3 regions of the Azonexus sp. MM2026_4 genome follow, and region 1 is predicted to be linked to each of the others. Evidence: predicted binding sites of a transcription regulator. Region 1 holds the regulator's gene; each other region holds the start of a gene.
What was found. Region 1 encodes FNR, which switches genes on or off when oxygen is low (the NO sensors DNR and NnrR bind a similar motif). Its sites were predicted from a motif close to TTGANCTAGNTCAA; they were not measured.

Region 1 (10,027 bases):
CGCGATGTACGCGCTGACCCCGGCGGTCAATCTCTACGCCAGCGTCGCCCGCGGCTTCGAGACGCCGTCACTGAACGAATTGTTCTATTCCGGTCCGGGCGCGACCTTCAGCTTCGACCTCAAGCCGGCCACCAGCACCCACCTCGAAGCCGGCGTCAAAGCCATGCTCGGCGACAACGCGCGGCTCGACGTCGCGCTGTTCGAAGTGCGCACCAAGGACGAACTGGTCGTCGCCGCTTCCGCCGGCGGCCGTACCAGCTACATCAACGCCAGCCGGACGCTGCGCCGCGGCATCGAAGCCTCGCTCGACGCCCACTGGGCTGGCGGCTTCTCCGGCCGGCTCGCCTACACCGGCCTGCGCGCCGAGTTCGACAAGGCCTATACCGGCAACAGCGGCGTCGTCGCTGCCGGCAACCGCCTGCCCGGCGTGCCGTCTTCGCAACTGTTCGGCGAACTGGCCTGGAAACACGCGGCGAGCGGCTTCCAGGCGGCGATCGAAGGCGTCGCGCGCAGCCGCGTTTACGTCGATGACATGAACGCGGCGCGCTCGGCGCCCGGCTACGCGATCGCCAACCTGCGCTTCGCCGTCGATCGCAACTACGGCGGGCTGTCGGCCGGCGCCTTCCTGCGCATCGACAACCTGTTCGACCGCGAGTACATCGGTTCGGTGGTGGTCGGCGACGGCAACGGCCGCTATTACGAACCGGCGCCCGGCCGCGGCTGGCTGGCCGGGGTGAGCCTGAAGCACCAGTTCTGAGCGCGGCTCAGACGACGCCCTGGGCGAGCATCGCGTCGGCGACCTTGACGAAGCCGGCGACGTTGGCGCCATCGACGTAGCTGACCTTGCCGGCGGCATTGCGGCCGTGGCGCAGGCAGGTGTCGTGGATGTCGACCATGATCCGGTGCAGCCGGGCGTCGACTTCCTCGCGCGGCCAGGAGAGGCGCATCGCGTTCTGGCTCATTTCCAGGCCCGAGGTGGCGACGCCGCCGGCGTTGCTCGCCTTGCCCGGGGCGTAGAGCACGTCGCTCGCTTCGAACAGCTTCACCGCTGCGGCGGTCAACGGCATGTTGGCGCCTTCGGCGACGCAGATCGCGCCGTTGGCGAGCAGGGTACGGGCATCGTCGGCGTCGAGTTCGTTCTGCGTCGCGCAGGGCAGGGCGACGTCAACCGGCACCCGCCACGGCTTTTCGCCAGGCAGGAAGCTGGCGCCGACGCGTGCCGCGTAGTCGCTGACGCGGCCGTAGCGGTGGTTCTTTACGTCCATCAGTTCGGCGAGTTTTTCGCCGCTGAAACCGTCCTCGTCGACCACCGTGCCGCTTGAATCGGAGACGGTGACGACGCGGGCGCCGAGCGCCATCGCCTTCTCGACCGCGTACTGGGCGACGTTGCCGGCGCCGGAGACACTGACGCGCAGCCCGTCGAAACTGCGGCCGCGCTGCTTGAGCATTTCCTCGGCGAAATAGACGGTGCCGTAGCCGGTCGCCTCCGGACGGATCAGCGAACCGCCGAAGCTCAGGCCCTTGCCGGTGAACACGCAGTCGGCGCGGTTCGACAGTTTCTTCATCATGCCCGCCATGAAGCCGACCTCGCGGCCGCCGACGCCGATGTCGCCGGCCGGCACGTCGGTGTCGCTGCCGATGTGGCGGAACAGCTCGCTGACGAAAGCCTGGCAGAAGCGCATCACCTCACCCGGGCTGCGGCCTTTCGGATCGAAATCGGAACCCCCCTTGCCGCCGCCCATCGGCAGCGTGGTCAGCGCGTTCTTGAAAGTCTGCTCGAAGGCGAGGAACTTGAGGATCGACAGGTTGACCGAGGGGTGGAAGCGGATGCCGCCCTTGTAGGGGCCGATCGCCGACGAGTGCTGGATGCGGTAGCCGCGATTGACGCGCACCTCGCCGTGATCGTCCACCCAGGAGACGCGGAAGGTGAGTACCCGCTCCGGCTCGACCAGGCGGTCGAGCAGGCCGTGCTCGGCGTAGCGGGGATGGTCCTGGATGAACGGCCAGAGGCTTTCGATGACCTCGGCGACGGCCTGGTGGAACTCCGGTTGCCCGGGGTTTCGTGCGGCAACATCCTGGTTGAATTCTGCGAATGACTTGTAGCGCACGCGGCGGGCTCCCTTTGTTCTTGTTGATCAGTGTGCTGCGGTCGAGGCCGGCTGGATGACTTCGACCACGGTCAGCCGGCGGCTGTTGCCGCCGGGAAAGTCCCAGTCGATTTCATGGCCGACGCCGAGGCCGATCAGCGCGGCGCCGACCGGGGCGAAAACGGAGACCTTGCTGGCCGCCGGGTCGGCCTCGTCGGGATAGACGATCTCGACCTGGCGGCTGTTGCCGGTTTCCTGTTCGGTATAGCGGACGCGCGACCCCATCGTGACGATGTCGGCTGGTATTGATTCGTCGGGGATAACAATGGCGCGCTCAAGCTCGTCGCGCAGATCGTCGGGCGGCTGGATTGCCATCAGGCGAACGAAATCGCTCTCCCTGATGATCAGGTTGTTCTGCTGCATTTATCTGAATTTTCTGGTGATTTTTGTTGATCGGTTTTTTGTGTCGTGGGATTGCGGATGGTAGAAGGAAGTCCAAGGCTTGATAAGCCGGCGACTTTGCACAAGACTGTTTCCTTTTTAATAACAATTGGAGTGCGCGTGCACGACATCAACGACATGCTGCTGTTCGCCCAGGTGGTCAAGGCGCGCAGTTTTTCCGGGGCGGCATTGCGCCTGGGAATTTCCAAGTCGCGCGTCAGCAAGTCGGTGGCGCGGCTCGAGGCGGCGCTCGGCGTTCGCCTGCTGCAGCGCAGTACGCGCCGGCTCAGCCTGACCGAGGTCGGCGAGGCCTACTTCGAGCATTGCGACCGCATCGTCGACGAAATGGCGCAGGCCGAAAACACCATCGGCAGCCTGCACCGCGAGCCGCGCGGCAAGCTGCGCTTCAGTGCGCCGGTCGCCTTCAGCACGCTGCACGTGGCGCCGGCGCTGGCCGATTTCATGCTGCAGTACCCGGAACTGTCGGTGGACATGACGATCAGCGACCGCCTGGTCAATCTGGTGGACGAGGGCTACGACCTGGCGCTGCGCATCGCGCCGGTGCCCGGCGACAACCTGGTCGCCCGCCGGCTGGCGCCGATCCGTCGCAAGATCTGCGGCAGTCCGGCCTACCTGGCGCGCTGGGGCGTGCCGGAAAAGCCGGAGGACCTGGCCAGGCACAACTGCCTCGACTACACCTACTTAACGACGCAGGGCTTCTGGCACCTGCGCGGCCCCGGCGGCGACATCTCGGTGCCGGTGGCGGGCAGCCTGCGCATCAACGACGACGAGGCGCTATCGCAGGCGGTGCTGGGCGGGCTGGGGCTGGCGCTGCTGCCGACCTTCATCGTCGGCAGCGAGTTGCAGGCCGGGCGCCTGGTCGAGGTGCTGCCCGGTTACGTGCCGGTCGAGCGTTTCATCTACGCGGTGCATCTGCCGAACCGGCACCTGCCGCTGAAGGTGCGGGCCTTCATCGACTTCCTGCAGCAGCGCTTCGGCGACGAGCCGGAATGGGATCGCCCGGCATCGCCGGGCAGCGCGCGCCGCTGGCTCGGGCTGAGCCGTTGAGGCTCAGCAGCGGTGGGTCATCAGCGCCTTCAGGCCGCTGACGTTGAGGATGCGGATGTGCTTCTGCTGGACCGCGATGTAGCCTTCTTCCTGGAACTTCGAGAAGGCGCGCGACACGGTTTCCAGCTTGAGGCCGAGGTAGCTGCCGATTTCCTCGCGCGTCATGCGCAGGTAGAACTCGGCGTGCGAGAAGCCGCGCGCCGTGAAGCGCTGCGACAGGTTGAGCAGGAAGGCGGCCAGCCGCTCTTCGGCGCGCATCGTGCCGAGCAGCATCATGACGCCGTGGTCGCGGACGATCTCGCGGCTCATCACCTTGTGGAAGTGATGCTGCAGGTTGTGGATCTCGCGCGACAGGCTTTCCAGGCGGTTGAACGGGATCGCGCAGATCTCGCTGTCTTCCAGCGCGATGGCGTTGCAGGTGTGGTGTTCGGTGCTGATGCCGTCCAGGCCGAGCAGTTCGCCGGCCATCTGGAAGCCGGTGACCTGGTCGCGGCCATCCTCAAGCAGCACGTCGGTCTTGAAGAAACCGCTGCGGATCGCGTAGATCGAGTCGAAGGCTTCGCCGGCGCGGTACAGGTGATCGCCGCGCTTGATCCGGCGCCGGGTCGAAATCAGGTCGTCGAGCCGCTCCAGTTCCTCAAGGCTTAGGCCGAAAGGCAGACAGAGTTCGCGCAGGTTGCAGTTGGAGCACGCTGTCTTGATGACGGTCAGCGTCATCTCCTGATTCAGCGGGATCGGGCTGGGCATTGGCAACCTGCGTCGGCTTGATCCATGTCAACCGGAAATGCGATCCATCCCCACATAATCGGGCCAAAACTTGGCGCCATGTTCAATGAATTTCGCAACTGAAAACCTCGTCTTTGACCCACAGATCATTCGCCGTTTCGACGTAAACGGCCCACGCTACACGTCGTATCCCACTGCCGACCGCTTCGTCGAGGCTTTCGACGCCGAGGCTGCCGCTCTCTGGCTCAGCAAGCGCAACATCGGCGGGATCAGCCGACCGCTCTCATTATACTTCCACATCCCCTTCTGCAACACCATCTGTTATTACTGTGCCTGCAACAAGATCATCACCAAGGATCACGGGCGCAGCGCCAAGTACCTGAAGTACCTGGGCAAGGAGCTGGCGCTGCAGAGCGCCGCACTTGAGGGTAGCGGGGGCGAGCACGAGGTCATCCAGCTGCACTGGGGCGGTGGTACGCCGACTTTCCTGTCGCACGACGAGATGCGCCAACTGATGGCGGAGACGCGCCGGCACTTCAAGCTGCTCGACGGCGGCGAGTATTCGATCGAGGTCGACCCGCGCAAGGTCGATACGGCAACCGTGGCGCTGCTCGGCGAACTCGGTTTCAACCGGATGAGCGTCGGCGTCCAGGATTTCGACGAGCGCGTGCAGGTCGCGGTCAACCGCGTGCAGACCGAGGAAGAAACGGCGAACGTGATCGCCGCGGCGCGTGCCAACGGTTTCAAGTCGGTGTCGATCGACCTCATCTACGGTCTGCCTTTCCAGAGCGTGATGGGTTTCAACCGGACGCTGGAGCGCGTCCTGGCGATGGACCCGGACCGCCTGTCGATCTACAACTACGCGCACCTGCCCGGGCTGTTCAAGCCGCAACGGCGGATCGCCGACGCCGACCTGCCGAACGCCGACACCAAGCTGCAGATCCTGGCCCTGGCGATCAAGAAGCTGACCGACGCCGGTTACGTCTTCATCGGCATGGACCACTTCGCCAAGCCCGACGACGAACTGGCGGTGGCGCAGCGCCAGGGGCGCCTGCATCGCAACTTCCAGGGCTATTCGACCTACGCCGACTGCGACATGCTGTCCTTCGGCATCTCGTCGATCAGCAAGGTCGGTCCCACTTACTACCAGAACGTCAAGACGCTCGACGAGTACTACGACCGGCTCGACGCGCCGATGCTGCCGGTGGTGCGCGGCATCGAGCTGACCGCCGACGATATCCTGCGGCGTTCGATCATCCAGGCGCTGATGTGCCATTTCGAGCTGTCGATCGAGAGCATCGAGAGTTCGCACCTGATCGACTTCCACAAGTATTTCGCGGCCGAGATCGAGGATCTGCGCGAGATGGAGCGCGGCGGTCTGCTGAAGATCGAACGCGAGTGGATCACCGTGCTGCCGCCGGGGCGCATGCTGGTCCGCGTCATCGCCATGGCCTTCGACCGCTACCTGCGCGCCGACCGTCAGCGGACGCGTTACTCCAAGGTGATCTGAGCGGCGTGCCAGGAAGGGCCGGGGCGGGTTACACTGCGGTCTTTCCTGTCGCAAGCCTTGCCCCATGCCTGATTCCGGCTTCCTGGCACTGTTTCTCGTTGGTCTGCTCGGTGGTGCGCACTGCGTCGGCATGTGCGGCGGCATCGTCGGCGCACTGGCGATGGGCAGCCCGGCCCGCTGGTCGATGCACCTTGCCTACAACGGCGGCCGCATCCTCTCCTATGCCATTGCCGGGGCAATTGCCGGGGCGCTCGGCGCCGCCGGGCTGGGGCTCGAAGGACAGGTGCCGGCGCGGCTGATCCTCTACTTGTTCGCCAACCTGATGCTGGTCGCGCTCGGCCTCTATCTGATCGGCGTCACCCGCGCGCTGGCCTTCACCGAACGGCTCGGCCAGTCGCTGTGGCGGCGGCTGCAGCCGCTGACCCGGCGTTTCCTGCCGGCGACGCGGGTCGCTCAGGCCTTTCCGCTTGGCATGCTGTGGGGCTGGCTGCCCTGCGGTCTGGTCTACAGCGCGCTGGCCAGCGCGCTCTCGGCCGGTTCGGCGCAGCGCGGCGCCCTGCTGATGCTGGCTTTCGGCGCCGGCACCCTGCCCAATCTGCTGCTCGCCGGCATCCTGCTGGCGCGGCTCAACGAATTCGTGCGCCGGCCGGCGGTGCGCTGGACTTCCGGGCTGCTGGTGCTCGGCTTCGGCGTCTATGGCCTGTTCGGTCTGCCCCATCTACTGGAGGCGAGCTGACATGGAAGCTGACCAGGCCGAGCGGGTCGTCGAGTTTGCGATTGGCGGCATGACCTGCGCCGCCTGTTCGACGCGCCTGGAAAAGGTGCTGAACCGGCAACCCGGCATGCAGGCCAACGTCAATCTTGCCGCCGAGCGGGCGCGCGTGCGCCTGAGCGGGGTCGGCGCCGAGGCGGTGATTGCTGCGGTGGCGAAGGCCGGGTTCAGTGCGGCGGTCGTAGACGCCGGCACCCGCGAGCGGGAAAAGGCGGAAAAACAACGCATCTACCACAGCGAGATCCGCCGTTTCTGGATCGCCGTGGCGCTGAGCCTGCCGCTGGTCGGCCAGATGCTGTTCATGTTCGGCGAACACGGCATGCACAACGAACTGCCGCGCTGGCTGCAGTTCGCGCTGGCGACGCCGGTGCAGTTCTGGATCGGCTGGCGTTTCTACGACGGCGCCTGGAAGGCGCTGCGCGGCGGCGGCGCCAACATGGACGTGCTGGTCGCGCTCGGTACCAGCATGGCCTGGGGTTTCTCGACCGTCGTGACTTTCCTCGGCATGAGCGGGCAGCATGTCTATTTCGAGGGCGGGGCGGCGGTGATCACCCTGGTCCTGCTCGGCAAGCTGCTCGAGGCGCGGGCCAAGGCACGGACCTCGGAGGCGATCGAGTCGCTGATCCGCCTGCGCCCGAAGACGGCGCGCGTCGAACGCGACGGCCAGTGGCTCGAACTGCCGGTCGATGCGCTGATGCCGGGCGACGTCTTCCTGGTCCGCCCGGGCGAGAGCGTGCCGGTCGACGGCGCGGTGATCGACGGCGAATCGAGCGTCGACGAGGCGATGCTCACCGGCGAGAGCATGCCGGTCGGCAAGCGCAGCGGCGACAAGGTTTTTGCGGCCACCGCCAACGGCAGCGGCAGTCTGCGTTGCCGCGCCACCGGCGTCGGCGAGCAGACGCTGCTCGCCGGCATCATCCGCCTGGTCGGCGAGGCGCAGGGCTCGAAGGCGCCGGTGCAGCGGCTGGCCGACCGGATTTCCGGGATCTTCGTGCCGGTGGTGTGCAGCATCGCACTGGCGACCTTTGCCGGCTGGTGGTGGATCGGCGGCGATTTCGCGACGGCGCTGGTCAATGCCGTCGCCGTCCTGGTCATCGCCTGTCCGTGCGCGCTCGGCCTGGCGACGCCGACGGCGATCATGGTCGGCACCGGGCAGGGCGCCCGCGCCGGCATCCTGGTGCGCAACGCCGAGGCGCTCGAACGGGCCGAGAAGATCGCCGTGCTGGCGCTCGACAAGACCGGCACGCTGACCGCCGGCCAGCCGCAGGTGACCGACCTGCTGCCTTTCGGCATCGGCCGCGAGGAAGCGCTGCAACTGGCGGCGGCGCTCGAACACCATTCCGAACACCCGTTGGCGCGGGCGGTGATCGCTGCCGCCGACGGCCTCGAACTGCCGGCGGTGAGCGGTTTTGCGGCGACCGCCGGGCATGGCGTCAGTGGCGAGATCGGCGGTCGCCGTCTGCGCCTGGGGGCGCCCGGCTGGCTCGGCCTGGCCGCCGACGGCGCGGTCGCGGTGCTGCAGGGCGCCGGCAAGACGGTGATCGGGCTGGCCGAGATCGACGGTGACGAAAAAGTCACGCACATCCTGGCGCTGATCGCCATCGCCGATGCGCTGCGCCCGACCTCGCGCGAGGCGGTGGCCCGTCTGCGTCAGCGCGGCATCCAGGTGGTCATGCTGACCGGCGACAATCCGGCGACGGCGGCGGCAATCGCCGCTCAGGCCGGGATCGACGAATTCCGCGCTGGCATCCTGCCGGGCGACAAGGCGGCCGCGGTCAACGCGCTGAAGGCGGACGGCGGACTGGTGGCGATGGTCGGCGACGGCATCAACGACGCCCCGGCGCTGGCCGCGGCCGACGTCAGCTTCGCGATCGGCGCCGGTTCCGACGCGGCGATCGAGGCGGCCGACCTGACGCTGATCCGCAACGACCTGCTCGGCGTCGCCGACGCCATCGCGTTGTCGTCCGCAACGCTGGGCAAGATCCGGCAGAACCTGTTCTTCGCCTTCATCTACAACGTCCTCGGCATTCCGCTGGCGGCTTTCGGTTTCCTCAGCCCGGTGGTGGCGGGGGCGGCGATGGCGATGAGTTCGGTGTCGGTGGTGTCCAATTCGCTGTTGCTGCGGCGCTGGCGTCCGGCCGCCGGGCGGGGCGTTGAACGTCATGGGTAAACGCGGGGCCGACCTCTTTCGCGCTACGATGGATGCGGCGCAGGTGGGTATTTTCGTTCTGGCGCGCGGCCGTTTCCTCTACGTCAATCCCTACATGCGCAGGCTGTTCGGCTACGCCGAGGTCGATTTCATCGAGCGTCTCGGGCCGTACGACCTGGTCGTCGCCGAGCAGCACGAGCGGATCACCGAACAACTGGCCCGGCGGCCGGACGGCGGTGCCGTTGAAGCCAGCGAGTTTACCGGCCGGCGCCAGGACGGCAGCCTGTTCACCATGTCGGTGCTCGGCATGCCTTCGCGTTTCGACGGGCAGGTGGTCGCCGTCGGCACCGTCATTGACATCACCGACCGCAAGCAGGCCGAACAGCGCATCCGCGAACTGGCCGATTTCGACGCGCTGACCGGCCTGCCCAACCGGCGCCTGCTGCACGACCGCATCGAGCAGATGATCGCCGCCGCTGAACGGGACATGCACGGCGCCGCGCTGCTTTTCCTCGACATCGACCATTTCAAGCGGGTCAACGACTCGCTCGGCCACAGCGTCGGCGATGATTTGCTGTGCGCGCTGGCGCAGCGCTACGTCAAGGTGGTGCGGCGGATCGACACGCTGGCCCGCCTTGGCGGCGACGAGTTCATCATCCTGCTGCCCGAGGTGAACGCCGCAGCGGCGGCCGATGTCGCCCGTCGCGTCCTGGAGATTGCCGCTTCGCCGTTTTCGGTCGGCGGTCACGCGCTGACCGTCACCTCGTCGATCGGCATCGCCCTCTACCCGCAGGACGGCAAGGACATCGACACCCTGCTCAAGAACGCCGATACGGCGATGTACAAGGCCAAGGATCTCGGGCGCAACACTTTCCAGTTCTATTCCTCGGACATGAACATGGCGACGCTTGAGCGCCTGATGATGGAAAGCAGCCTGCGCCAGGCACTGACCGAGGAACAGTTCGTTCTCCATTACCAGCCGCTGGTCAGCCTGCAGAGCGGCGAGATCGTCGGCGTCGAGGCGCTGATCCGCTGGTTGCATCCCAATCTCGGCACCATCATGCCGGACCGCTTCATTGCCGTCGCCGAGGATAGCGGAATGATCAACCCGATCGGCGACTGGGTCCTGTTCGAAGCCTGCCGTCAGGCCCAGGCCTGGATTGCGGAAGGTTTGCTCTTGCGCACGATGGCGGTGAATGTGGCGCCGGTGCAGTTTCGCCAGGCCGGTTTCGTCGAAATGGTCGCCGGCGCGCTGAGCGCCACCGGGCTGGTCG
Region 2 (10,027 bases), 1.6 Mb from region 1:
GGGCATATCGCCGGCATCGTCAATCCGCCGGCGGCCAACAAGTACGGCTACTGGACCAATGACGCGACCGACGGCAACCTGCCGGAAAGCCCGGAGGATTTCCTGGCCGGTGCAACGCAGCACGCCGGTTCCTGGTGGACCCACTGGCAGGAATGGGTGACCGCGCTGCCGGGCGGCTCGGCCAAGGTGCCGGCGCGCGACCCGGCGGCCGGGGCGCTCAAGGCGCTGGAAGAGGCGCCGGGCAGCTACGTCAAGTTCCGTCTCGACGCGCAGAAGCAGGACTGAACTTTTCCATCCTGCGGCAATCAACGAGGGAGGCGTCAGCCTCCCTTTTTTCTGGCTGTTACAACTGCTAACAGCCGGCATCGGTGAGCGTGCTAGTCTGCAAAGGCCGGACAGACCGGCAACAGGAGGTAAAACCATGAAACGAATGATGATTGCCCTGAGTGCCATCAGCCTGGCATTCGCGGGGTGTGCGAACATGGACGAAACGCAGCGCCATACCGGTACCGGGGCGGCGATCGGTGCCGTCGCCGGGGCGGTGCTCGGTGCCGCCACGGCCAGCAAGTCCGACCGCGGCAAGGGGGCGGCGATCGGCGCCGCAGCCGGTGCGGCGATCGGCGCTGGCGGAGGCTACCTGTGGTCGAAACGCATGCAGGAACAGAAGGCCGAGATGGAACAGGTGACCCAGGGGACTGGTGTCGAAGTGACGCAGACGGCTGACAATCGCCTGAAGCTCGAGATTCCCAGCGATGTTTCCTTCGATTCCGGCAGTTACGCGATCAAGCCTTCGCTGCGGCCGGTGCTCGACAAGCTGGCCGCCGGTCTCGCCGAACACGCGGTGACGCGGGTGACGATCGTCGGTCATACCGACAGTTCCGGCTCGGACAAGATCAATAATCCCTTGTCGGTGAAGCGGGCGGAAGCGGTGCGCGACTATCTGGTACCGCGCGGTGTGGCGGCGTCGCGGGTCGGCGTCGATGGGCGCGGCGCGCGTGAGCCGCTGGCCGACAATGCGACGGCGGAAGGCCGGGCGAAGAACCGGCGGGTCGAAATCTTCATTGCCGAGGGGCAGGCCGCCAACTGAGGGCCGGCCATCCCGCGATCACGGCCCGCCGCGCGCGGGCCGTTCAGTTTCCGGGGAACGGCAGCCGCGGCAGACTGGGCCATTCGATCGCGTCGAGCATGTTCTTGACGATCAGCCCAAGCTCGGTGTCGCCGGTGATTTCCAGTTCACGGTTGAAGAACAGCGTATCCGGGTCTTCCTGCCGTGCCAGCAACTGCAGATAGGCCGACAGGTTGGCGGCAAACGCCAGGTCCGGCTCGCGTTGTGCGTTGAAGACCGGGCGGAACAGGCCGTTGCTGAAGGTATAGTGGGCCACGCCGCCGGTGTCGAGGACGCGGACCCGGAACAGCTTGTCCTCCAGCGCGCCGAGTTCGCTCTCCGGCAGCAGCTTGAGCTTGAGGGCGGCGTTGAGTGCCGTCACCAGCGCCAGCGAATGCGGCCACTGCGGCAGCTTGTGGCCGATTTCGGCGATCAGTGCCGGCAGCCGGAAACGGGGAATGACGAAATGCGGGCTCATGCGGGGACTCCGGTGCGGGCGGGTGGCGGGAGGTGATGACTGGCGATCCCGGCGTCGCCGAACCAGTAACCGTCGACCAGACCGCATTCGCTCCACGCCGCCGTATCGACGGCGGGCGTCTGGCCGTGCCGAGCGGCATCGAAGGCGGCGATGATTTCGTCCATCCGCTGCTGCTGTGGGCTGAGACGGACGATGTCGATGTCCAGCGCAAGCAGGGTCGGCATCTCGCCGAGCAGGCAGTAGGTCTGCGCCGACATCGTCTGGATCCCGTTGATGGTCAGGAAGGCCTGGCCTTCGCGGGTCTTCAGCGTCAGTCCTTCGGCATGCTCGAGGCACTTGAACTGGCAGTCGTCCTTGTTCAGTTCGTAATGGCGGGCGGTGAAGCAGCGCGCCGAGAAGGCAAGCGGAATCTTGCCGAAGGCGAACACTTCCGTCTCGACGCCGGCCGGCCGGCTGGCGTGCAGCGGTTCGATCAGGGCACGCGAAGCTTCCAGCGGCGGCACCCAGCGCTTCATGCCGTAGCGGGTGAAGGTGGCGAGGGTGGCTTCGTTGTAGATGTTGAGGTGCGGACCGGCGACGAAATCCTGTCCGGTCACCAGGTTGATCGCGCCGAGGTCGTTGGCTTCGACCTTGCAGCCGGCTTCGTCAACCAGCCGGCGGAGCGCCTTGAGGTCACTTTCCGATTCGAGCAGCGCCTGCGCCGAGACGACGACTTCCTTGCCGGCATCGCTCAGGTCGCGGGCCAGGCCGATCCAGTCGGCGGTGCGCAGTTGCTGGCGCCGCGAGCAGACGACTTCGCCGACGTGGATGATGTCGAGCGCCGGGTTTTCCGACATCGCTGCGTAGAATTCCATCACTTCTGCCTTGGGCCAGAACCAGAGCAGGGGGCCGAGCGACAGTTTCATGCTTATCTCCAGGGCCGGTTGTAGGCGCCCAGCGTCGCCTGGTTGCCTTCCGAGACCTTGGCCAGTTCGGCCTGCCAGGCCGGCTTCACGTGGTAGCGTTCGGCGCCGTCGCGCAGCGCGTCGAGGGCGGCGCGCAGGGTGCGGGTGACCTGGGTGACGTAGGTCGGGCTGCGCTGACGGCCTTCGACCTTGATCGCGCGGACGCCGATCTTGACGATTTCCGGGAGGATTTCCAGGACGTTGAGGCTGGTCGGTTCTTCCAGCGCGTAATAGGTTTCGCCGCGCACCTCGAAGCGGCCCTTGCACAGCGTCGGGTAGCCGGCCGGCTCGCTGTCGCCGAAGCGGTCGATGAGGATGCCGTTGAGGCGGGTTTCCATGGTGCCGGGTTGCTTGTCCCACTTGACGTACTTGGCCGGCGAGCAGGCGCCGACGGTATTCGGCGATTCGCCGCAGGCGTAGGACGACAGCCAGCAGCGGCCCTCGTTCATCACGCACAGGCTGCCGAAGCCGAAGACCTCGATTTCGACGTCGGTGTTGCGGATGACGTTCTCGACCTGAGCGAGCGTCAGTACACGCGGCAGGACGGCGCGGCGGATGCCGAATTCGCGGCGGCAGAAGTTGATCGCCTCGTAGCTGGTGGCCGAGCCCTGCACCGACAGGTGCAGGCGCTGCTGCGGGTGGCGCCGGCTGGCGTAATCGAGGAGGCCGACATCGGCCAGGATGATCGCGTCCACGCCGAGGTCGACCGCGGCATCGACCGCCTTGTGCCAGTCGCCGACGCGGCCGGCCTGGGGGAAGGTGTTGATCGCCAGCAGCACCTCGCGGCCCTTGGCATGGGCATAGCGGATACCTTCGCCCATGGTCTTCGGATCGAAGTTGAGCCCGGCGAAATTGCGTGCGTTGGTATCGTTCTTGAAGCCGAGATAGACGGCGTCGGCGCCATTGTCGACGGCGGCCCTGAGGGCCGGCAGGCTGCCGGCCGGACAGACGAGGTCGGGCAGTGGGGGCATGGCTGGTTCCAGGCAGATGAAGCGGAGAAGTATAGCGACTCGTATCGTGCCGCCGTTGATCCGCATCAAAAGCCGGGCTCGTGCTAGGATTGGGCAACACAACGTTCGCCCGGAACTCAGCTTCATGTCCGACCATCGTGTCCTCGTCGTCGATGACGAAGCCATCAACCTGATGCTGATCGAGGATTTTCTCGAGCAGGAGCAGTTGGCGCTCGAACTGTTCGCCGACCCGCTCGCCGCCTGGCAGCGTCTGGCGGCGCCCGACAGCGATTTCGCGCTGGTCGTGCTCGATCGCATGATGCCGGGCATGGATGGCATCGAGTTCCTGCGCCGGGTCAAGGCCGACCGCCGTTTCGCCGATGTGCCGGTGATCATGCAGACGGCGGCCTCGGCGCCGGAGCAGGTGCGCGAGGGACTGGAAGCCGGGGCTTATTACTACCTGACCAAGCCTTACGCGCCGGAGGCGCTGATCTCGATCGTCCGCGCGGCGCTCGAGGATCGCCGGGCCCGCGTTTCGCTGCGCACGCTGGCGGCGCACATTGAGGAAGCGCAGAAACTCTTGGTCTGCGCCGAATACGGGTTTTCCACGCTGGAGGAAATCTCCTGCCTGGTGCCGGTGCTGGCCGGCATCTGTCCGGAACCCGACCGCGTCGCTCCCGGATTGTCCGACCTCATGGTCAACGCGGTCGAACATGGCAATCTGGGGATTTCCTACCGCGAGAAATCGCTGCTCAAATGGGACGGCGACTGGGAAGGCGAGATTCGCAAGCGGCTCGCCCAGCCGGAATTCCGCGAGCGGCGGGCGTGTGTGCGCATCGAGCGGACGGCGTCGGCGATTTCCTTCCGCATTGTCGACCAGGGGCGCGGTTTCGACTGGCGAAAATTCCTCGATTTCGACCCCGAGCGCGTCTTTGACCCCAACGGCCGGGGAATCGCCATGGCGCGGATGACCAGCTTCAGCAGCCTGCAGTACGAAGGTTGCGGCAACGTCGTCGTCGCCACCGTCGATTTGCCCGTGGTGGCGTAAGCGGCTTCAGCGGGTGACGATCGTCGGCTGGTAGCCGAAACTGCTGCGGAAGCGCTCGGCGACCACCTGCGCCGCGGCGCGCGAGGCGTAGGGGCCAAGTTGCAGGCGGTGCAGTCCATTGGCGCGCAGGATGTGCATCTTTGCCTCGATCCAGTCGAATTCTCGTTCCAGATGCCGTTTCAGGTTGTCGGCGTTGTCGGCGTTGCCGAAGGCGCCAAGCTGCAGGTAAACCCCGGGCGGCAGGGCGGTCTCGACCGCCGGCGCAGGCGTGGCGGCGACGCTGGGGGCGGCTGGCGGCGCCACCTGGGCGTAGGCGGTGGCGGTTTCCTGGCCGGGGATGATTGCCTCGACCTCGACTTCGCCGCTGCCACCGTTCACCAGCCCGAGCTTGTAAGCGGCGGTGTAGGAAAGATCGATGATGCGGCTGGCGTGGAACGGGCCGCGGTCGATGACGCGGACGATCACCGAGCGGCCGTTCTGCACGTTGCTGACGCGCACATAGGAGGGCAGGGCCAGGGTCGGATGGGCGGCGGTCATCGCGAACATGTCGTAAGGCTCGCCGATCGAGGTCTTCTGGCCGTGGAACTTCTTGCCGTACCAGCTGGCGATGCCGCGGGCCTTGTAGGGGCGGACGCTGGTGTGCGGCACATAACTGGTGCCGAAGACTTCGTAGGGGCGCAGCGCCGGCTTGTGCAGCGGTTCCCAGCGCGGGATCGCGTCGGGGGTCTGGTCGAGATTTTCCGGGATTTCGTCGCCGGGGCCGTCGTCCTTGTAATAGCCGCCACCCCAGCGCCGGTTCGGCGCTGGCTGGGGGGCCGGCCGGCTGGCGCTCGCCGTCGGCCGCTCATTCCTGGCCGCGGGCTCGGGGGTGCTGCCGCAGGCGGCGAGCAGGATGCAGGGAAGGAGCAGGCGCCAGGTGTCTTTCATTTCTTGACCAGCATGCGGTGGGTATGGATGCTCATCAGGATGCCGATGCCCAGCATCAGCGTGATCAGCGCGGTGCCGCCGTAGCTGATGAAGGGCAGCGGTACGCCGACCACCGGCAGGATACCCGAGACCATGCCCATGTTGACGAAGGCGTAGATGAAGAAGACCAGGGTCAGCGCGCTGGCCAGCAGGCGCGAGAACAGGGTCGGCGCGGCGGCGGCGATCATCAGGCCGCGACCGATCAGCAGCGTGAACAGGAAGAGCAGGATGCCGTTGCCGAGCAAGCCCCATTCCTCGGAAAAGACGGCGAAAATGAAGTCGGTGTGCTTTTCCGGAATGAACTCGAGGTGGGTCTGGGTCCCCTTGAGCCAGCCCTTGCCGAGGCCGCCGCCGGAACCGATGGCGATGGTGGACTGGATGATGTGGTAGCCGGCGCCGAGCGGGTCTGAGCTGGGATCGAGCAGGGTCAGGACGCGCCGCCGCTGGTAGTCGTGCAGCATGTTCCAGGCGAAGGGCATGGCGGCGCCGGCGGCGGCGGCCAGCCCGAACATCACCTTCCACGGCAGACCGGCGAAGAAGATGACGAAGAAGCCGGCGGCGCCGATCAGCAGCGAGGTGCCGAGGTCGGGTTGCTTGAGGATGAGGGCGATCGGCAGTAGGAGGATGACGCTGGCGATGGCGAAGTGCTTGGCGCGCAGCATCGATTCGTACTTGTGAAAATACCAGGCAAGCATCAGCGGCATGGCGATCTTCATGATCTCGGACGGCTGGATGCGCACGAAGCCGAGCGACAGCCAGCGCCGCGAGCCGTTGACGACGATGCCGAAGAGGGCGACGCCGATGAGCAGGATCAGGCCCAGCAGATAGAGCGGTACCGCCCAGCGCATCAGCGATTGGGGCGGGGTACGGGCGACGGCGAACATGACGGCGGTCGAAGCGGCGATGTTGACCAGTTGCCGGTCCAGTTTCCAGAAGCCGTCGCTGGCGGTGGCGGAGTAGATCGTCGCCAGGCCGATCGTCATCAGCGCCATGACAATCAGGAAGAGCGGCATGTCGAGGTGTGCCGTGAGGTTCTGGATGATGCGCCGGAGCAGTTTCATTGCGCTATTCCTCGCTCGCCGCGACGCCGTCGTCGCCGTTTTCTTCGCCGGAATCAACCTCCGGCGCCGGGCCGCCCGGCAGTTTGCCGATCAGGTAGTAGTCGAACACCTGGCGGGCGATGGGCGCTGCCGACTGGGCGCCGAAGCCGCCGTTTTCGACCATTACGGCGACGACGATTTTCGGCTTGTCCACCGGCGCGAAGGCGACGTACCAGGAGTGGTCGCGCAGGCGTTCGCGGAGTTGGCCGGCGATGTATTTCTGTCCGCCTTTCAGGCTGAAGACCTGGGCCGTCCCGGTCTTGCCGCCGGATTCGTAGGCGGCGCCGGCGAAGGCGCGGGCGCCGGTGCCCTCACGGACGACGCCGGCCATGGCGCGCTTGATCACCTCGACGTGCTCGGGTTTCAGGGGCGCCTGGCGGATCGGTTGCGGTTCGACGATGCGGACTTCGCCGCTGGTCGGGTTGGTGATGCTATGCACCAGGTGCGGGCGGAAGACCCTGCCGTAATTGACGATGTTGGCCAGGGCGTGCGCCATGTGCAGCGTCGAATAGGCGTTGTACCCCTGGCCGATGCCGACCGAGATGGTTTCGCCGGAGTACCACTTCTGCTGCTCGCGCTTCTTGAAGCGTTTCTGCTTCCATTCCGGCGACGGCAGGATGCCGGTCGCCTCGCCGGGAATGTCGATCTCGGTGCGTCGTCCCAGGCCGATTTCGCCCATGAAACGGGCGATGTTGTCGATCCCCATGTCGTTGGCCAGGGTGTAGTAGTAGGTGTTGCAGGAGACGACGATCGATTTGTGCATGTCGACCATGCCGTGCCCGCCGACCTTGTCGTCCATGAAGCGGCGGTTGCCGAAATTGAAGTAGCCGGGATCGGCGATTGCCTGGTTCGGGGTGCGCTTGCCGGTGGACAGCGCCGCCAGCGCCATCAGCGGCTTGAAGGTCGAACCGGGCGGGTAGGTCGAGTAGATCGCCCGGTTGAGCAGCGGCTTGTCCGGGTGGTTGTTCAGTTCGTCCCAGTCGTCGTAACGGATGCCGTCGACGAACAGGTTGGGGTCGAAAGCCGGCGAAGAGACGAGCGCGAGTACGGCGCCGTTGCTCGGGTCGATCGCCGTCAGCGCGCCGCGGCGCCCACCGAAGGCCTGTTCGGCCACCGACTGCAGGCGGGCGTCGAGGGTCAGCGCCAGGTTGTTGCCGGGGATCGGCGCGGTTTGCGAGAGGACGCGCACGGCCCGGCCGCCGGCGTCGACTTCGACCTGTTCGTAGCCTGCCGTGCCGTGCAGTTCGAATTCGTAATTGGCTTCCAGACCGATCTTGCCGATGTGTTCGGTGCCCTTGTAGTTGGCATCGTGTCCACCGGCGTCGATCATCTCCTTGTCCTTGGTGTTGATCCGGCTGATGTAGCCGATGGCGTGGGCGGCCAGCGTGTTTTCGGGATACTGCCGGAACAGCCGGGCCTTCACCTCGACGCCAGGGAAGCGATAGCGCTGCGCGGCAAAGCGGGCGACTTCCTCGTCGGTGAGGCGGGTGCGGATCGGGATCGATTCGAAGTTCTTCGATTCCTCGAGCAGGCGCTTGAAACGGCGTCGATCCTTGAGCTGGATTTCGACGATTTCGCCGAGGCGATCGATGGTTTCCTCGAGACCGAGGGTTTTCGACGGCGTGATTTCCAGCGTGAAGGCGGAATAGTTGCGGGCCAGGATGACGCCGTTGCGGTCGATGATGTTGCCGCGGTTGGGCATCACCGGGACCAGCGAAATGCGGTTGCTTTCGGCGCGGGTGGTGTAGTACTCGTGCTGCACGATCTGCAGGTAGAAAAAGCGGCCGAACAGCAGTACGAAACAGGTCAGGACGAAGGCGCCAGCGAACAGAATCCGACGCCGGAAACGGTCGGGGTCCTGTTCTCCGTGATGAAATTCGCTCATGGTCGGGGGGTCAGAGCGGGCGGTTGGCGTCCCTTTCCACCGGCTGGTACTGGGGCAGCAGCAACAGGAAGGTGGCGGGAATCCAGAGCAGGGTGGCGCTCAGCGGGCCGATCAGGTAACCCCAGCCGGGGAAATCGGCGCCGGTCGGCAGGCGCATCAGCAACTGGATGACCTGGCAGGCGAGCAGTAGCGGAAAAATCTGCAGTGCCTGCTGGGCCAGCGGGAACCACAGGATGCGCCGCGACTGGCCGGCGGCGAAATAAGCGAGCAGGACATAGGCGAAACAGTGCTGGCCGAGGACCGCGCCGTCGGCGACGTCCATCGCCAGGCCGAGGAAAAAGGCCCAGCCCATGCCGACCCGGCGGGTCTCGCGGATGCACCAGAAACAGAGGACTAGGGCGACCCAATCGGGAATGCCGGGCCAGTGGGCGGTCGGCAGGAAGTTGGCGAGCAGGGCGGCGAACAGGCTGGCGACGATGAACCAGGGGCGGACCGGCAGCAGGATGCGCGAGGAGGAGAAGGTCGGTTGCATCATTTCTTTTCCGCTTGGCCCGGCGTGCCGCTGTTGCCGGCGCGGCCCGGTGAATCCGGCGGTGGCGGCGGCTGGGATTCGCGCGGGGCGAGGACCAGGACTTCGCCGAAGTTCTCGACGGCGGCGACCGGGGCGCAACGGATGCGGGCAAAGGCGTAGGAATTGTCGCGCTCGATGCTGACCACCTTGGCCACCGGGAAACCGGCCAGGTAGACGCCGTCCAGCCCCGAGGTGACGAGCAGGTCGCCTTCGCGGATGTCGGCGTTGGCGGGGATGTAGCGCAGTTCGAGTTCGCCGCTGCCGAGACCGAAGACGACCGAGCGCTGGCCGCTGCGCACGACCTGGACGGGAACCGTCTGGTCCTTGTCGGTGATCAAGGTGATTTCGGCGGAGAAGGGGAAGACCCGGGTTACCTGGCCGACCACGCCGGCTTCGTCGATCGCCGGCTGGCCGGCGACGATGCCCGATTGCTGGCCTTTGTCGATGACGATGCGGCGGGTGAAGGGATCGCGCGCCGTGTACATGATGCGCGCCACCTCGCCGCGCGCTTTTTCCCGCTCCTTGACGGCGAGCAGTTTGCGCAGGCGGTCGTTCTCGGTTTCCAGCTGCTCCAGGCGCAGCAGGTTGGGGGCGGTCTGCAACTGGGCCTGCTTCAGGCTGCGGTTTTCCTCGAGCAGCTTGTCCAGTCCGCGCAGATAGTCACCGGCATTGTCGACCAGGCCGCCCGGCATCTGGGCGATGCGCTGGATCGGGTCGGTGATCAGGGCGACGGTCTGGCGCAGCAGATCAAGGCTGCGCAAACGGAGGTCGACAAAAAACAGCGCCAATGACAGCGCCACGTAGAAAGTCAGAAGGGCCAGCGGTGCTGGCCCTCGCTTGAAGAAGGGAGGTGGTGCGTGGTCGGAGCCGGCCATCGCTTAGTCCTGCAAGCGGGTGGTTGACCGGTCAGTCCGAGGCAAAGATGCTGCCCAGCTTGTCCATCTTTTCCAGCGCCATGCCGCAACCACGGGCAACGCAGG
Region 3 (10,027 bases), 1.2 Mb from region 1:
CACACGGTGAGCCACGATACCGAGGTGCGCAGCGCCTTCCGCCAGGCGACGCGGCTGGGCATCCGTCATCTGGTGGTGACCGGCAGCGAAGGCCGGCTGCTCGGCATCGTCAGCGAGACCGATTTCCGCCGCTTCTTCGGGCTCGATTTCTACCGCCAGCTCAATACCGTCGAAGGCCTGATGGACCGGGTCTTTCCCCGCCTGCCGCGGCAGGCGTCGCTGGACGAGGCGCTGGCGGCGATGGAAACGGCGCGGGCGACCAGCGTCGTCGTCGTCGACGCCGGTCAGCCCTGCGGTATCGTCACCGAGCGCGATGTCGTCCGCCTCTACCTGCAGGCTTCCGGCAATCCGACGCTGGGCGAGGTGATGACGCAGCCGCTGACCAGCGTCCTGCCCGAAACCTCGGCCGCCGAAGCGGCGGCGCTGATGCTGGAAAGTCGCATCCGCCACCTCACCGTGGTCGATCGCGAAGGTCGCCTGCTCGGCCTGCTCACCGAGCACAGCCTGATCCGGCCGCTGGAAATGGACCTGCTCGACGAGACGATCAGCGAGCAGCGCGGCCTGCAGACCCGCTACGACGAGGCGCTGCTGATCCGCAACGCGGCGATGACCGGCATGCTGCGCGGCGAACGGCTCGCCGGCCTGCTCGAACTGATCGCCCTCTCCGCCGAGCACGAGGTGCCCGGCATCCTGTGCTCGATCATGCTGGCCGATGCCGACGGCGCCCACCTGCAGGTCGTTGCGGCGCCGGGGCTGGCCGAGGATGCGCGCGCCCTGCTGGCGAAGATGCCGGTCGCCGAAGGGGTCGGTGTTTCCGGGGCGGCGGCCTGGCGGCGCGGCGAAGCCTACATCGAGAACATCAATGACCATGCGGGCGGCGTCGATTACCGCGATTTCGCCCGCCGGATCGGCGTTACCTCCGGCTGGGCGGAAGCCCTGCTTGGTCCCGACGGCCGCCTGCTCGGCACCTTTGCCGTCTATCGCGAGCAGGCCGGTCGCCTGCCCGACGGCAGCCGCGAAACCATCCGCCAGGCCAGTCGCCTGGCCGCCCTGCTGATCGCCCACCAGCAGCAGGCCGAGGAACTCGGGCGCAGCCAGCAGACCTTCCGCGAATTGTTCGAATCGGCGGGCGATGCGCTGTTCGTCATCGACGGCAACGGCCGCTGCCTCGACGCCAACCCGGCTGCCGAGCGGATGACCGGCTACCGGCGCGAGGAACTGCGCGGCCATGCGCCGGATTTCCTGGCCGCCCAAGGCTTGAACGACCTCGCCCGGACCGCCTCGGCGATCCGTTCGGCCGTCGAGGGGGCGCCGCAGGAACTGGAGTTCTGGGGGCGCGACCGCGACGGCCGGGTGCTGCTGGTGCGTCTGCAGATTTCCGCCACGCAGTACGCCGGCAAGCCGGCGCTGATCGTCACCGCGATCGATATCAGCGTCACCCGTGCCGAGCAGTTGCGGCTGGGCATCGAGCGCGATCTGGCCAACGCCCTGAATGCCGAGGGCGACCCCGAAGCGCTGCTGGCGACGATGCTCGACCTCGCCTTGCGTTACCCGGAATTCGACAGCGGCGGATTCTATTGGCAGAACGCCGGCGGCGATTACGAACTGCGCGTGCACAAGGGGCTGTCGCCGGCTTTCGTCGCCGCCGCCCGCTGTTGCCTGGCGAATTCCCCGAAGGCCGAACTGATCCGCAGCGGCAAGGTGGTGTGCAGTTGTCATTCCTGCTGTCAGCAGCTCGATCACTGCCGCCTGTTCGATCCCGCGCAATACGCCGGCGAAGGCCTGCGCTGCCTGATCGCCCTGCCGATCGTCGTCAACGGGCGGGCGATCGCCTGCCTCAACCTCGCCGGGCACCGCACGGCGCAGATTTCCGTCGCCACTTGCCAGGCGGTGCAGCATCTGGTCAGCCAGTACGCGATGGCACTCGAACGCATCGAAGCCCGCGAGGCGGCGCGGCAGTCGCGGGACAACCTGAGCGGGCTGTTCGCTTCGCTCGACGACCTGATCTTCGTCATCGATGCCGAGCGGCGCATCGTCCATTACAACCCGGCGGTCGATCAGGCGCTCGGCTACGCGCCCGGCGTCCTCAACGGCGAGCCGGCCGCCCGCCTCTACCCGGCGGCCTGGTGCGAGCAGGCGCAGCGCGATCTCGACGAGATGTTCGGCGGTCGCCTGAGCGCCTGTCCGGCGCCCTTGCTGGCCGCCGACGGTCGCCTCGTGCAGACCGAGTTGCGGGTCGTCCACGGGCACTGGAATGGCAAGACGGCGCTGATCGCCGTCGCCCGCGACGTCGGCGAAAGGCTGGCGGCGGAAGAGCGCCTGCGCCTGGCGGCCAGCGTCTTTGCCAACGCCCACGAAGGGATCATGATCACCGATGTTTCCGGGCACATCGTCGAAGTGAACCCGACCTTCAGCGAACTGACCGGCTACAGCCGCGACGAGGCGATCGGCCAGAACGCGGGGATGCTCAATTCCGGCCATCATGACGCCGCCTTCTACCGCAACATGTGGGAAGCGATCCGCGATCAAGGCCACTGGCGCGGCGAAGTCTGGAACCGCAAGAAATCCGGCGAGATCTTCGTCGAGCTGCTGACCATCTCGGCGGTGCGCGACGCCGAGCGGACGATCACCCACTTCGTCGGCATCTTCTCCGACATCACGCTGCTCAAGGAGCACCAGCAACGCCTGGAGCATCTCGCGCATTTCGACGCCCTGACGCAGTTGCCCAACCGCATGCTGCTCGCCGACCGCCTGCAGCTGGCGATGGCCAATGCCGCCCGCAATCGCGGCCTGCTGGCGGTCTGCTACCTCGACCTCGACGGCTTCAAGCCGATCAACGATCGCTTCGGCCACGCCGCCGGCGACCACCTGCTGGTCGAGGTTGCCCAGCGCTTGCGCAACTGCGTGCGCGGCGGCGATACCGTGGCCCGGCTGGGCGGCGACGAATTCGTGCTGCTGCTGTCCACGCTCAACGACCTCAACGAGTGTGACCTGGCGCTGAACCGGATTTCCGGGTCGCTGACCCAGCCCTTCCCGGTGGCCGACGAGCTCGTGACGATTTCGGCCAGCATCGGCGTCACCCTCTACCCGCACGACGGTTCCGATGCCGACACCCTGCTCCGCCACGCCGACCAGGCGATGTACGTCGCCAAGCAGGCCGGGCGCAACCGTCATCACCTGTTCGATCCCGAGAAGGACCGCCGGGCGCGCCGTCGCCGCGAGGATATCGCCCGCATCGGGCAGGGCCTGGCGGCTGGCGAGTTCGTCCTCCATTACCAGCCCAAGGTCAACATGCGGCAGGGCCGCGTGGTCGGCGCCGAAGCCCTGATCCGCTGGCAGCATCCGCAACGCGGCCTGCTCTTGCCGCAGGAGTTCCTGCCGGCGATCGAAGGCAGCGAGCTGGCGATCGACCTCGGCAACTGGGTCATCACCACGGCGCTCGACCAGTTGTCGAGCTGGGCGGCGGCCGGTATCGACCTCAAGCTGAGCATCAACATTGCCGGCGAACATCTGCAGCATCCCGGCTTCGCCGCTGAACTCGGGCGTCAGTTGGCGGCGCACCCGGAACTCGATCCGTCGCGGCTCGAGCTGGAGGTGCTGGAAACCGCGGCGATCGAGGATGTCGGGCGCGTCGCCCAGCTATTTACCGAGTGCCGCCAGCTCGGCGTCAGCTTCGCGCTCGACGATTTCGGTACCGGCTATTCGTCGCTCACCTATTTCCGGCGCTTGCCGGCGGAAATCCTGAAGATCGACCAGTCCTTCGTGCGCGACATGCTCGACGACCCGGAAGACCTCGCCATCGTCGAAGGGGTGATCGGCCTGACCCGTGCCTTCCGCCGCCAGGTGATCGCCGAGGGGGTCGAATCGATCGAGCACGGCCTCGTCCTGCTGCTGCTCGGCTGCGACCTGGCGCAGGGCTTCGGCATCGCCCGGCCGATGCCGGCGGCGAGCCTGCCGCAATGGATGGCGGAGTTTCGCCCGGACGAACTGTGGTCGGCGGCCTCCGCCTTCACCTGGGCGCGCGAGGATCTGCCGATGCTGATCGCCGAAGTCGATCACCGACGCTGGATGAAGGCCCTGGAGGCCGGCCTCGCGGCGGCGCCGGGCGGCGCGCCGGCCGTCGAGCTCGATCACCTGGCCTGCGGCTTCGGGCGCTGGTACCAGGGGCCGGGCCGCAAGCGCTACGGGGAAATGCCGACCTTCGCGGCGATCGACCCGATCCACCAGCATCTGCATTCCCTCGCCCGGCAGATGCTCGATCAGCAGCAGGCCGGCTGCGAGGAATCGCTGGCCGAGTCCTGGCAAGCGCTATATGCGGCCAGCCGGGAAATGAGCGAGCTGCTGCAGCAACTGCAGGCCGAAATCCTGATCGGCAGTCAGACCAGCAAGCGGTAGGCCGGCGAATCCAGGGCGCGCACGGCGGCGAGCAAGGCGTCGATCGCCTTCGGCCGGACGAAGCAACTGCGCCAGGCCAGCGCGACACGGCGCGACGGTTCCGGGGCGAGGAAGGGAATGGCGCTGATCATGTCGTTGCCGTAAGGCTCCTGCAGCGCGCTTTCCGGTAGCACCGAGACGCTCAGGCCGGACGCCACCATGCAGCGGATGGTTTCGATCGAATGGCCGAGGCGGATGTCGGTTTCCGGGCTGCTCACCTGCGGACAGGCGTCCAGCACCTGGTCGCGGAAACAGTTGCCGGCCTTGAGCAGCAGCACCTCGTCGCCAGCGACTTCTTCCGGCGCGATGGCGGTGCGCTTTTCCCAGGGGTGGCCACGCGGCACGATGACCTTGAAACGCTCGTCGTACAGGGGGCGGTTGAGGACACCCGGGAGGTCGAAGGGCAGCGCGATGATGGCGACGTCGATGTCGTTGTCGCGCAGCATGTCTGCCAGCTTGGCGGTCATGTTCTCCTCGATCGCCAGCGGCATGTTCGGCGCGATGTTCTTCAACGAATGGATCAGTTGCGGCAGCAGGTAGGGACCGATGGTGTGGATGATGCCCAGGCGCAGGTGGCCGTCGAGCTGGTCGCGGCCGCGCTGGGCGATCTGCCGCACTTTCTCCGCCTCGTTGAGGGCCAGTTGCGCCTGTTCGACGACCTTGCTGCCGACCAGGCTGGGGCTGACGAAGCCCTTGCCACGCTCGAACAACTGCACGCCAAGCTCGTCCTCGAGGCGGGCGATGGCCACGCTCAGGGTCGGTTGGCTGACCGAACAGCGCTCGGCGGCACGGCTGAAATTCTTTTCCTGGGCAAGCGCGACGATGTAACGCAGTTCGGTCAGGGTCATGCCGGTTTCCTCCTCAGACCGCGGATCATACCCTCAAGATTTATAGGGGATACCTATGGTCACTATAGGAAAATCCCATAAAAGCCATTGATTTGGATCAAGTTTTTAAATCTCTCGGGGGTGAGAATGGCCCGGCAAATTTCACAACGAGGGAGATCAATAATGAAACCTACCGTCCTTTCCGCCGCCATCCTCCTGCTCTCCGGCATGGTTCTGCAGGGCGCCGTGCAGGCCGCCGGCGACGAACCGATCCAGCCGATCAAGCCGCCCGCCAGCATCAACGTCGGCATGGTCGAACTGGGCAAGAAGCTGTACTTCGACCCGCGCCTGTCGAAGTCCGGCATCATGTCGTGCAACACCTGCCACAACCTGTCGATGGGCGGTACCGACAACATTCCAACCTCGGTCGGCGACCACTGGCAGCAAGGCCCGATCAACGCGCCGACGGTGCTCAACTCCAGCCTCAACCTGGCCCAGTTCTGGGACGGCCGCGCCGCCGACCTCAAGGCGCAGGCCGGCGGTCCGATCGCCAACCCGGGCGAGATGGCGTTCACGCACACCCTGGCGATCAACGTCCTCGAATCGATCCCGGCCTATGTCCGCGAATTCAAGATGGTCTTCGGCAAGGACAGGATCGACATCGACCAGGTCACCCTGGCCATCGCCGAATTCGAAAAGACGCTGGTCACGCCGAACTCGCGCTTCGACCAGTGGCTGCTCGGCAACAAGGCGGCGCTGACCCAGCAGGAGCAGGAAGGTTATGCGCTGTTCAAGGACAGCGGTTGCGTCGCTTGCCACAACGGCGAAGCGGTCGGCGGCAATTCCTTCCAGAAGATGGGTCTGGTCGAGCCGTACAAGGGCAACACCAAGGGCGTCGAAGGTCGTGCCGGCGTCACCGGCAAGGATGCCGACCGCTTCAACTTCAAGGTACCGACGTTGCGCAACGTCGAAATGACCTATCCCTACTTCCACGACGGTGCCGCCAACACGCTGACCGAAGCGGTCAACATCATGGGCCGCCTGCAATTGGGCAAGAAGTTCACCAAGGACGAGAACGCCAAGGTCGTCGCTTTCCTGAACACCCTGACCGGTGAGCAGCCGAACTTCACGCTGCCGATCCTGCCGCCGTCTTCCGATACCACCCCGCGTCCGACGCCGTTCAAATAAGCAGCCGTACCGCCTCTCGATTTACGGGGGCTGCGGCCCCCGTTTTTTTCGATTTGATTCACCGCAAACTGTCGGTACACTTGCGCGTCCATAATACGCGCCGGATAGATCCCGGGCCCTGACCATGCTGGAAGCCGACAATCTGGAATGCGTGCGCGGCGAGCGCCGCCTGTTCGCAGGCCTGAGCTTCACGCTGGAAGCCGGTGAACTTCTTTACCTGCAGGGGCGCAACGGTGCCGGCAAGACCAGCCTGCTGCGCATGCTGATCGGCCTGCTGCCGCCGGAGGGCGGCGAAATCCGCTGGCAGGGCGAAGCGATCGGTCGCCACCGCGACGACTACCACGCCGCCCTCTGTTATCTCGGCCACCTCAACGCGATCAAGGAAGAGCTGACGCCGCTCGAAAACCTGCTCGCCGGCGCCCGCCTGGCCGGCGAAGTCCTGTCCGAGGACGACGCGATCGACGCCCTCGAACAGGTCGGCCTTGCCGGGCGCGAGGATCTCGCCTGCAAGTACCTGTCGCAGGGGCAGAAGCGCCGCGTCGCGCTGGCCCGCCTGGTGACCGACCGGCGGCCGCTGTGGATCCTCGACGAACCCTTCGTTGCCCTCGATGTCGGCGCCGTCAACTGGCTGGCCGGGGTGATCTCGGCACATCTGCAGCGCGGCGGCATGGCGGTGATGACGACGCACCAGCCGGTGGCGATCCCCGCCGGCACGGTGCGCGAACTGCGCATCGGCTGAGGACGACAGATGTTCGATATCGTATTCACCGTCATCGGCCGCGACCTGAAGCTGGCCATGCGTCGCCAGGCCGACATCGTTTCCGCGCTCTTCTTCTTCATCATCGTGGTCAGCCTTTTCCCGCTCGGGGTCGGTCCGGAGCCCGACCTGCTGCGCCAGCTGGCGCCCGGCGTGCTGTGGGTTGCCGCGCTGCTGGCGACGATGCTCTCGCTGCCCCGCCTGTTCGCCGACGACCTGCGCGACGGCACGCTGGAGCAACTGGCCCTGTCGCCGCACCCGCTGGGCCTGGTGGTGACCGGCAAGGTGATCGCCCACTGGCTGGTTTCCGGCCTGCCGCTGGCGCTGATCGCGCCGGTGCTCGGCGTCCAGTTCGATCTCTCGGGCGACGCCCTGTTCGTACTCACCGCCGCCATCCTGCTCGGCACCCCGGCGCTGTCCGGCATCGGCGCCATCGGCGCGGCGCTGACCCTGGGCCTGCGCGGCGGCGGTGTACTTTTGTCGCTGCTTGTTCTCCCTCTCTACATTCCGGTGCTAATATTCGGCGCTGGCGCAGTTGATGCGACGGTGTCCGGTCTCGGGGGGGAAGGACACCTATCACTGCTCGCTGCAATGACCATCGCCGCAATCGGTTTTGCCCCCTGGGCGTCGGCTGCGGCCCTGAAGATCGCCCTCGAATGAACGACCGTTTCAACCTATACCGTTTCGCATCACCGGCCCTGTTCTATCCGCTGGCCGGCAAGATGATCCCCTGGTTCGTCGCCCTCGCCGTCCTCTTCGGGATCGCCGGCCTTTACATCGGGATGCTGGTGGCGCCGACCGATTTCCAGCAGGGCGAGGGTTACCGGATCATCTTCATCCACGTGCCCACCTCCTGGCTGAGCATGTTCATCTACCTGGTGATGGCTTTCTGGGCGGCGATCGGGCTGGCCTTCAACACCCGTCTGTCGGGCATGATGGCGCGCGCGCTGGCGCCGACCGGCGCGCTGATGGCCTTCCTGTCGCTGTGGACCGGCGCCCTGTGGGGCAAGCCGATGTGGGGCACGTGGTGGGTCTGGGACGCGCGTCTGACTTCGGAGCTGATCCTGCTCTTCCTCTACATCGGTTACCTGGCGCTGGTCGCCGCGATCGACGACGCGCGCCGCGCCGACAAGGCCGGCGGCATCCTGCTGCTGGTCGGCGTGGTCAACGTGCCGATCATCTATTTTTCGGTCAAATGGTGGAACACCCTGCACCAGGGCTCCAGCGTCAACCTCGCCAAGTCGTCGATGGCCGAGGTCATGCTGTGGGGCATGCTGCTGATGGCCCTGTCGTTCTGGATGTACAGCATTGCCGTCGCGCTGGCGCGGGTCCGTACCCTGATGCTCGAACGCGAGCGCAACACCGACTGGGTCAGGGCAGAACTGATGCGGACCGGGGAAATGCAATGATCTACTGGAACAGTTTCGCCGATTTCATCGCCATGGGCGGCTACGGATTCTATGTCTGGGGCTCCTTTGGCGTTACCGCGCTGGTCATGGCGATCGAACCGATAGTTGTCGGTCGCTCGCGCAAGACGACCATCGCCCGCCTGAAGCGCCAGTTGCGCGCAGAATCCCGGAGCAAGGAAGCATGAAGTCCCGCCACAAGAAACTGGCCCTGATCGTCGGGGCGCTGGCGCTCGTCGGTGTCATTTCGGCCCTGGTGCTGAACGCGCTGAACAGCAACATCGCCCTTTACATCTCGCCGACCGACGTCGCCAAGGGCAAGGCCCCGCAGGACAAGCTGTTCCGCATCGGCGGCCTGGTCAAGGAAGCCAGCATCCAGCGGCAGGCCGACGGGGTGACCATCCGTTTCATCGTCACCGATACCGAACACGACATCGTCGTAGACTACGTCGGCATCCTTCCCGACCTCTTCATGGAAGGCAAGGGCGCGGTCGCCCAGGGCCGCCTGTTGCCGGACGGGACGTTCAAGGCCCAGGAAGTCCTGGCCAAGCACGACGAGAACTATATGCCACCGGAAGCGGCCAAGGCGCTCAACGACGCGCACGAGCGCGGCGTCCAGAAGGCCGCCGCCCAGGGACAGCCGGCGGCGACGGCACCGAAACCCGCGAGTAACTGAGCATGATTCCTGAACTTGGCCATTTCGCCCTGATCCTGGCGGCGCTGGTAGCGCTCCTGCTGGGCACGCTTCCCCTGCTCGGCGCCCATAACGGTCACCAGCCGTGGATCGCCATCTGCCGGCCGGCGGCCAGCGCTTTTTCGCTGCTGATCACGGTTTCCTTCGCCTGCCTGACCTGGGCCTTCGTCAATAACGATTTTTCGGTTGCCTACGTCGCCCAGCATTCCAATTCCCTGCTGCCGCTTCCCTATCGCGTCGCCGCGGTGTGGGGCGGCCACGAGGGCTCGCTGCTCTTGTGGATGCAGATGCTCGCCTGCTGGCTGCTGGCGGTGCGCTTCTTCTCCCGGCAACTGCCCGAGGTGATGCTGGCCCGCGTGCTCGGCGCTCTGGGGCTGGTCTCGTTCGGTTTCCTGCTCTTCATCCTGATCACGTCGAATCCCTTCGAGCGCCTGCTGCCGGGCGTCGCCGAAGGGCGCGACCTCAATCCCCTGCTCCAGGACCCGGGCATGGTCATCCACCCGCCGCTGCTCTACATGGGCTACGTCGGTTTCTCGGTGGCCTACGCCTTTGCCATCGCCGCCCTCCTCTCCGGCAAGCTCGATGCCGCCTGGGCGCGCTGGTCGCGGCCGTGGACGACGGGGGCGTGGATCTTCCTCACCCTCGGCATCGCCATGGGCTCGTGGTGGGCCTATTACGAACTGGGCTGGGGCGGCTGGTGGTTCTGGGACCCGGTCGAGAA

Region 2: ubiU (ubiquinone anaerobic biosynthesis protein UbiU) is a predicted target of FNR. The motif match lies at 3,554-3,567, and genes of this name have one in related genera.
Region 3: AC0KWY_RS13315 (cytochrome-c peroxidase) is a predicted target of FNR. The motif match lies at 5,370-5,383, and genes of this name have one in related genera.

The regions. Positions count from the first base shown of each region.
Region 1 is NZ_CM148380.1:1,579,063-1,589,089, reverse strand. Features, by position in the region: gene AC0KWY_RS07320 (TonB-dependent receptor family protein) at 1-757, shown strand, start outside; gene gdhA (NADP-specific glutamate dehydrogenase) at 765-2,108, opposite strand; gene rnk (nucleoside diphosphate kinase regulator) at 2,136-2,510, opposite strand; gene AC0KWY_RS07305 (LysR family transcriptional regulator) at 2,649-3,596, shown strand; gene fnr (fumarate/nitrate reduction transcriptional regulator Fnr) at 3,600-4,343, opposite strand; gene hemN (oxygen-independent coproporphyrinogen III oxidase) at 4,429-5,832, shown strand; gene AC0KWY_RS07290 (sulfite exporter TauE/SafE family protein) at 5,897-6,568, shown strand; gene AC0KWY_RS07285 (heavy metal translocating P-type ATPase) at 6,570-8,774, shown strand; gene AC0KWY_RS07280 (putative bifunctional diguanylate cyclase/phosphodiesterase) at 8,767-10,027, shown strand, end outside.
Region 2 is NZ_CM148380.1:3,162,727-3,172,753, forward strand. Features, by position in the region: gene AC0KWY_RS14835 (PHA/PHB synthase family protein) at 1-285, shown strand, start outside; gene AC0KWY_RS14840 (YiaD family glycine zipper/OmpA-like lipoprotein) at 422-1,087, shown strand; gene ubiT (ubiquinone anaerobic biosynthesis accessory factor UbiT) at 1,131-1,583, opposite strand; gene AC0KWY_RS14850 (U32 family peptidase) at 1,580-2,488, opposite strand; gene ubiU (ubiquinone anaerobic biosynthesis protein UbiU) at 2,491-3,498, opposite strand; gene AC0KWY_RS14860 (response regulator) at 3,623-4,525, shown strand; gene AC0KWY_RS14865 (septal ring lytic transglycosylase RlpA family protein) at 4,532-5,452, opposite strand; gene rodA (rod shape-determining protein RodA) at 5,449-6,552, opposite strand; gene mrdA (penicillin-binding protein 2) at 6,557-8,476, opposite strand; gene mreD (rod shape-determining protein MreD) at 8,487-9,008, opposite strand; gene mreC (rod shape-determining protein MreC) at 9,008-9,922, opposite strand; gene AC0KWY_RS14890 (rod shape-determining protein) at 9,954-10,027, opposite strand, start outside.
Region 3 is NZ_CM148380.1:2,810,729-2,820,755, reverse strand. Features, by position in the region: gene AC0KWY_RS13325 (EAL domain-containing protein) at 1-4,395, shown strand, start outside; gene AC0KWY_RS13320 (hydrogen peroxide-inducible genes activator) at 4,377-5,282, opposite strand; gene AC0KWY_RS13315 (cytochrome-c peroxidase) at 5,445-6,449, shown strand; gene ccmA (cytochrome c biogenesis heme-transporting ATPase CcmA) at 6,574-7,188, shown strand; gene ccmB (heme exporter protein CcmB) at 7,198-7,866, shown strand; gene ccmC (heme ABC transporter permease CcmC) at 7,863-8,615, shown strand; gene ccmD (heme exporter protein CcmD) at 8,612-8,800, shown strand; gene ccmE (cytochrome c maturation protein CcmE) at 8,797-9,288, shown strand; gene AC0KWY_RS13285 (heme lyase CcmF/NrfE family subunit) at 9,291-10,027, shown strand, end outside.